DNA from 2 places in the Cobetia sp. 4B genome. Region 2 is predicted to be linked to the other one. Evidence: predicted binding sites of a transcription regulator. Region 2 holds the regulator's gene; the other holds the start of a gene.

Region 1 (3,417 bases), 260 kb from region 2:
AGACTGGAAGCGGACTGCTCGGTGCGTGCCGAAAGCTCCTCGTTGCCCTGGGCAATCTCGCCGGCGGCCTGATTGACGGCGCCCGTGGTGCCCCGCACCTGACCGACCACTCGACTCAGGTCCTCGCCGACGCTGTTCATGGCCGCGGTCAGCTTGCCGATCTCATCCTGACGCTGACTGGTGATGCGCTGGGACAGATCGCCCCGCGCCAATGCCTGAGCCAGTGACACCAGCGCATCCAGCGGACGACTGATCAAGCGACGCTCCAACCAGTACAACAGGCCCGCCACCGCCAATGCCAACAGCAACGACAGGCCGAGCACCAGGTTGCGCAGATGGATGATATCGGCGGTGATGGCCTGCTTGTCGACCGTGGTCGCCACCACCCAGTCCCACGCCGGGTATTGTTCGAAGCGCGTGACCTTGGTGCCCGTCTCTCCGGGCAGGCGATATTCCATCTGGCCCTGGGGCTGGTCGAGCAACTTCGCGAAGATCTGACGCCCCTGGTCATCACGGACATCAAGCAATGAAGTCCCCTGCCACTGGTCGCCAGCCAGTACCCGGCCAGGGCTCGCGGCGGCAGTGCTTGCCAGCAGACTGAAATCTCCCTCATGCCATTTCACGTTGGTGATCGTGGTGTAGAGCTCCTGGATCTGAGCGCCGATATCCACCCCGATGAAGGAGGCACCCACGATGTTTCCCGCCTCGTCCTCGATGGGCTGATAACGCGTCATGTAATGCTTGTCTGCCAGGTTCAGCAAGCCGCTGTAGGACTGACCATTGCGCAGCGCAGCCAGTACCTTGCCCTCCAGTGCGAAGCCGAGCATGCGTGAACCATCGGTATTCTGCAACGAGGTGGAAATGCCGATGAAGTCATCGCCATCGCGCACGAACAGACTGACAGGGGCGCCGGTCCTCTGGGTGAAATTGTCCAGATACAGTGGCTGGCTGTTCTGCATGATGCCGGCATTGCGCAGCACCGGTACCAGACGCTCACCAGCTTTCAGTCTGCGACTGTCATCGAGACTGAAACTGTCGGGAATCGTGGCCAGGAATGCGCTCAGCATGCGTGTGACACTCGCCTGCATCGAGGTATCGAACAAGGTGAGCATCTGGGTGACCTGACGCTGTTGCTGCTTGAGGGCAATCTCCATGTCTCCTTCAACCTGGCGTGCGCTGGCGCTCGAGAACACCAGTCCCAGCGTCAGAAACGCTGCCATCATGAGGATCAGGATCAATAGCGCCAACTTGCTGCCGACGCTGGCATGCGCCAGACGCTGTCTGAGTGAAGTCATACCGCGGGTACCCGGTGTGGTGGAAGTTCACCGACTATCGACCAACGTTGACTTAACTGAAGGGCCAGAAAAAAGAATTCATCATTTTTCAGAAGACAGCAAAAAACACCACCAATTGTCATCAAGATGACACTTTCATATGGTGCGGATATCAGTGGCGGGCGTTGGCCACATGAGCGTTGATCACATGAACGTGGATCACATGAGCCCTGGCCACGAAAAAGCCCTCACCGACGGCAGTCGGCAAGGGCTTGGCGGAAACATCAACGGCTAGCTGTCACATTCAATGGCGCTCGATCAAGCTCTTGGCGCAGGATCGAGCTCAGGGGTCAGCTTGGAGCAGAGCGCGGCTCAGAAGGCTTCCCACTCCTCCTCTTCACGACGCTGGGAGCCGCGCGAGGCGGTTGCCGGCGGCGTGAAGGCAGACTGCTCGCCATCCGCCATCGGCTGACTGTTCATAGGCGACATGGACTGGTGCGACATGGACTGATGCGACATGGCGTGTGTGGTCATGGTCTGTCCACCCGCCACCATGAAGCCTGCCATCAGCTGCTCCAGTGCCTGAGCCTGTGCGCTCATGCTGCGCGCCGCGCCACTGACCTGATTGACCAGGGTGGTGTTCTGCTGCGTCATCGCATCCAGCTCGCTCACCGCGGTATTCACCTGGCCCACGCCGGCACTCTGCTCACGCGCGCCGGCACTGATCTCGGCGATCATGTCGTTGACGCGCTCGACACTGGAAAGAATCTCGGCCATCGCCTGACTGGCGTCCTTCACCTGCGCCACGCCCTGCTGCGTGTGCGAGATCGATTCGTCGATCAGGCCGCGAATCTCGCGGGATGCATCGCTTGAGCGCGTCGCCAGGGTGCGCACTTCCTGCGCGACCACCGCAAAGCCACGCCCATGCTCACCGGCCCGCGCCGCTTCCACCGAGGCATTCAGCGCCAGGATGTTGGTCTGGAAGGCGATGCCATCGATCAGACTGATGATCTCGCTGATACGCTCGGCGGAGCGGTTGATGTCTTCCATGCTCGCCTGCGCCTTGCGCATGTCATCATTGCCGCGGCGCGCCTGCTCGGAGGTCGAATTGACCAGCTGGCTGGCCTGCTGGGCGGAATCGGCACTGTGCTGCACGGTGGTGGTGATCTCCTCCATCGAGGCCGAGGTTTCCTGCAGGCTGGAGGCGGACTGCTCGGTGCGTGCCGAAAGCTCCTCGTTGCCCTGGGCAATCTCGCCGGCGGCCTGATTGACGGCGCCCGTGGTGCCCCGCACCTGACCGACCACTCGGCTCAGGTCCTCGCCGACGCTGTTCATGGCCGCGGTCAGCTTGCCGATCTCATCCTGACGCTGACTGGTGATGCGCTGGGACAGATCGCCCCGCGCCAATGCCTGAGCCAGTGACACCAGCGCATCCAGCGGACGACTGATCAGGCGACGCTCGAGGAAGTAGAGAATGCCGGCCACGGCCAGCGCCAACAGCAGTGCCAGCCCGAAGACCTGATTGCGGACCTGCGTGATGCCCGCCGTCACTTCCTGCTTGTCGATCGTGGTCGCCACGACCCAGTCCCAGGCGGGATAGTGCTGGAAGCTGGTGATACGGTCACTGTCTTCACCCGCCAGGCGGTAATCGATCTGACCGCTGTCGGCGGCGAAGAGCGGCGCGAAGGCCGGCTCGCCCTGCGCATTCTTGAAGTCCATCAGCGAGCGGCCCTGCCACTGCCCCGTCGTCAGCACCTTGCCCTGCTGGCCCGGCGCCGTGCTCGCCACCAGACTGAAGTCCTTCTCATGCAACTGGATATTGGTGATGGTGGCATACAGCTCATCGATCTGCTCGCCGACATCCACCCCAATGAACGAGGCACCGATGAGGTTGTCATTGAAGTCGGTGATCGGACGATAGCGCGTCATGTAGTGACGGCCCGCCAGATAGAGCATGCCGGTATAGGGCTGGCCGGCATTCAGCGCGTCCTTGACCCCACCACTCAGCGTCAGCCCGAGCAGGCTTGAGCCATCTTCGGTCTTGAGGGTGGTGGCAATGCGCACGAAATCCTCACCATCGCGCACGAAGAAGCTGACCGGCGCACCGGTGCGATTGGCGAAATCGGCCAGATAACCGGATTGA
Region 2 (3,417 bases):
GCGATGGGGATCGTTCGCCTGCTGCGCCTGGCACCGCTGGGCACCCTGGGCGGCTTCGCCACCGGTATCGCCAACGGCACCGTCTTCGGCATGGGCGCGGTGTATGCCGACCGCGCCGGCCTGCCGGTGCAGGAAGTCTCCTGGTTCATGGGTGCCTTCATTCTGGGTGCCGCCCTGCTGCAATGGCCGCTGGGCAAGCTCTCCGACAAGCTGTCGGCCAAGAAGGTGATTCTGGGCTGCAGTCTCGGGGCGATCGCGCTGTCCATCGGCGGCGTGCCGTTCAGTGGTGGCAGCATGCTGACCATGGCGCTGCTGGGTGCAGGCCTCGGCGGGTTGATCCTGACCCAGTACTCGCTGTTCCTGGCGGCGGCCAACAACCTTCTGACCACGCCACAGATCATCTCCGCCAGCGGCACGCTGGTGCTGATGCATGGCGCGGGCGCGATTCTGGGCCCGCTCACCGCGGGTCTGCTGATGGAGCGCTTCGGGGCCGTCGGCTTCCTCTATACCCTGACCGCCATTCACGTGCTGATCGTGATTCTGGCCGCCAGTGTCACCAGCAAGCCGCGTCAGGAACTGGATGCCGAGGAAGGCGATCACCCCGGCCACTATGTGGTGGCGCCCTCCACCACCAGCCCGCTGAGCGCCGCCTGGGTCGAGGAAGCCATCACCGAGCCGGAAACCGGTCAGCTGGAATTCGACTTCGATGCCGAACCTGAGCCGGAGTTGAGCGAGGAAGAACTCGCTGCCCAGCAACAGGAAGCCTCCGCTGAAGCAGAGGAAGGCGTCGTGCAGCAGGTCGACAATGAGGAAGGCGTGATGAACGACCGCGTCACCGGCATGGAAGACGACTGGCATCTGGATGGCCATATCGATGAGCAGGCCCAGCACCTCAGCGAAGAGGAGCGCCGCGTCAAGTCGGAGCCGGAGCGCGAGAGCTACTGAACACGTCTGACGACATGCTCGAGTGATAGACAAGAACACCGCCTCTCAGGGCGGTGTTCTTGTTTGGGGCGGGCGAAACTGAGATAGAAGAAACTGAGACAGGAGAAACTGGGACAGCAGAAACAAGGCAGGCGTAACAGCAAGACGGTACAGCGAGAGGATAAAGTTCGGGGAAACGAAGAAGGCTCACAACGATAGAGGCTCAGGATAGAGACTCAGCGACGACGCTTGCCCGCCCGTGCCACCAGATGCGGTGCCAGCACACCCTGCAGCCGGCGCACGGCCTGGGAATGCAGCTGCGAGACACGCGATTCGGTGACATCGAGTACCGCGCCGATCTCCTTGAGGTTGAGCTTCTCCTGATAATAGAGCGCCATCAACAGCTTCTCGCGCTCCGGCAGCCGCGCGATGGCCTCGTTCAAGGCCCGCCGCGTATCGGCCTCTTCCAGCGCATCATGCGGCAAGGCAAACGGTGTGGCGAAGGGCGTCGCTTCAGGCGAGACATAACCACCCGCCAGCCCGCCTTCCTCATCCATCATCTCGTCCAGCGACATCACCATGCCGTTGTTGGTGTCCAGCAGCAGGCGTCGGTAATCTTCCAGCTCAAGCCCCATGGCAGCGGCGATCTGGGTCTCCTCGGGCGGATAGCCCAGGCTCTGCTCAAGCTGCTGGATCACGCTCTCAAGCTCGCGACCGGCCCGGCGCACACTGCGCGGCAACCAGTCGCGCGAGCGCAGCTCATCCAGCATCGCGCCGCGGATGCGCTGACTGGCATAGGTGGCAAAGCTGGCGCCGTGGCCCTGCTCATAGCGGCCCACGCATTCACACAGCCCCAACATGCCAGCCTGAATCAGATCCTCGAGATCGACACTCGCTGGCAAGCGCACCTGCAGCTGCAGCGCGATGCGGCGCACCAGCGGCTGATACTCGGTGTAGATATCCTGCTGGGCCATGCGCCCATTGGCGGTATACATCAGCGTCCTGGTCCTCGCTTGCATCCCTCGGGGTCGTTTGACTCAGGGTCGTGCCCCCATCCTCGGGACTCCTGTTCCCAGCGTATTGTCGCGCCCCCGCCACAAACCATTCGCTCGAATAGCTACCCTCAGCGACGGCTTTCCTGCCTTACGTCGCCACTCTGCCTCGGGGAGGCGGAAATGAAGGAAGACAGGAAGAGACAGTGAGTGAGCGCGAGGCATACAGAATTCCCACCAGCAGGTCGACAGAATGTCGCGAGGGTGGAGCGAGAGTGGAGCGAGGAGCGCCCGCAAGAAGAGCGCGTAAGGAAAGCCAGCGGGACAGCCGGAATGAGAAAGGTCAAAAGGCCGCAAAAAATTTCTAAAGTTCTGCCGCGCCGCGACGATAACTGAAGCAACGGCACAGGAGTCGTTACTGGCGACACGCCATCTATCTCCCCATTACGACAGGAAGTGACACATGGCTTCAGTGATCAATACCAACACCCTTTCCATGGTGACTCAGCAGAACCTGAATCAGTCCCAGAACGCCCTGAACACCTCCATGGAACGTCTGTCCTCCGGCATGCGCATCAACAGCGCCAAGGACGACGCCGCCGGCCAGGCCATCGCCAACCGCATGGACTCCCAGATCACCGGCCTGTCCCAGGCGCAGCGTAACGCCAACGACGGCATCTCTGTCGCCCAGACCGCTGAAGGTGCTTTGAATCAGGTCAACGATAACCTGCAGCGTGTGCGTGAACTGACCGTTCAGGCGCAGAATGGCACTAACAATGCAGACGATTTGCAGTCGATTCAGGACGAAATCACCTTGAGAATGGAAGAGATTGATAGAATCTCAGAACAGACCAGCTTCAATGGTGTAGATGTACTGAACACCAACGATTCTCTTAACATACAAGTTGGTGCAAATGATGGCGAAACGATCTCCATCAGCCTTTCAGAAGTTAATTCATCAACACTTGGGCTTGGTGCATTTAGTGTTGCCGAAGGTTTTGATACTGACACCTTGTCCGCAACTACCGCTACCGAAACTTCATTTAGCGTTAAGGCTGATACAAGTAACCTTGATAGTAAAGAAACACTCGTAAGCTATGATGATAGCGGCACAACGCGCTATGCAATTGAAACCGACGATGGCGCCGGTAGCATTACATATACTGACGCAGTAATCGACCCTGTTACTGGGGAGGTCAGTAATTCTACTGCATCCACAACTGGATTAACGGGTGGTGCTAGCAAAGATGGAAATGCGACAACTGTCAATAACGGATCTGCCGTAGAGTCTTTGGTTACAATAGATAGCTCTTCATATTCTTCATCGTATGATGACTTAAAAGAAACCACTGATGGTGAGTTCATATTAGTAAAAGGCAGCGGTTCTAATGTGGAATACTATGAAGCCTCAGTGGGTACTGATGGAGTAGTTACAGCAGGAAGTGAATTATCCACAACTGAAAAAACAACCGACCCATTGGCCGCTCTTGATTCCGCCCTG

What was found. Region 2 encodes FliA, which starts transcription of late flagellar genes. Its sites were predicted from a motif close to CTAAAGTTNNNNNNNNNNCNGCCGATA; they were not measured.
Region 1: a site for FliA is predicted at 1,331-1,357, ahead of H2O77_RS08310 (Cache 3/Cache 2 fusion domain-containing protein). Genes of this name have one in related genera too.

The regions. Positions count from the first base shown of each region.
Region 1 covers NZ_CP059843.1:1,945,710-1,949,126, reverse strand. The annotation lists gene H2O77_RS08310 (Cache 3/Cache 2 fusion domain-containing protein) at 1-1,295, opposite strand, end outside; gene H2O77_RS08305 (methyl-accepting chemotaxis protein) at 1,647-3,417, opposite strand, start outside.
Region 2 covers NZ_CP059843.1:2,201,794-2,205,210, forward strand. The annotation lists gene H2O77_RS09240 (MFS transporter) at 1-945, shown strand, start outside; gene H2O77_RS09245 (RNA polymerase sigma factor FliA) at 1,161-1,919, opposite strand; gene H2O77_RS09250 (FliC/FljB family flagellin) at 2,380-3,417, shown strand, end outside.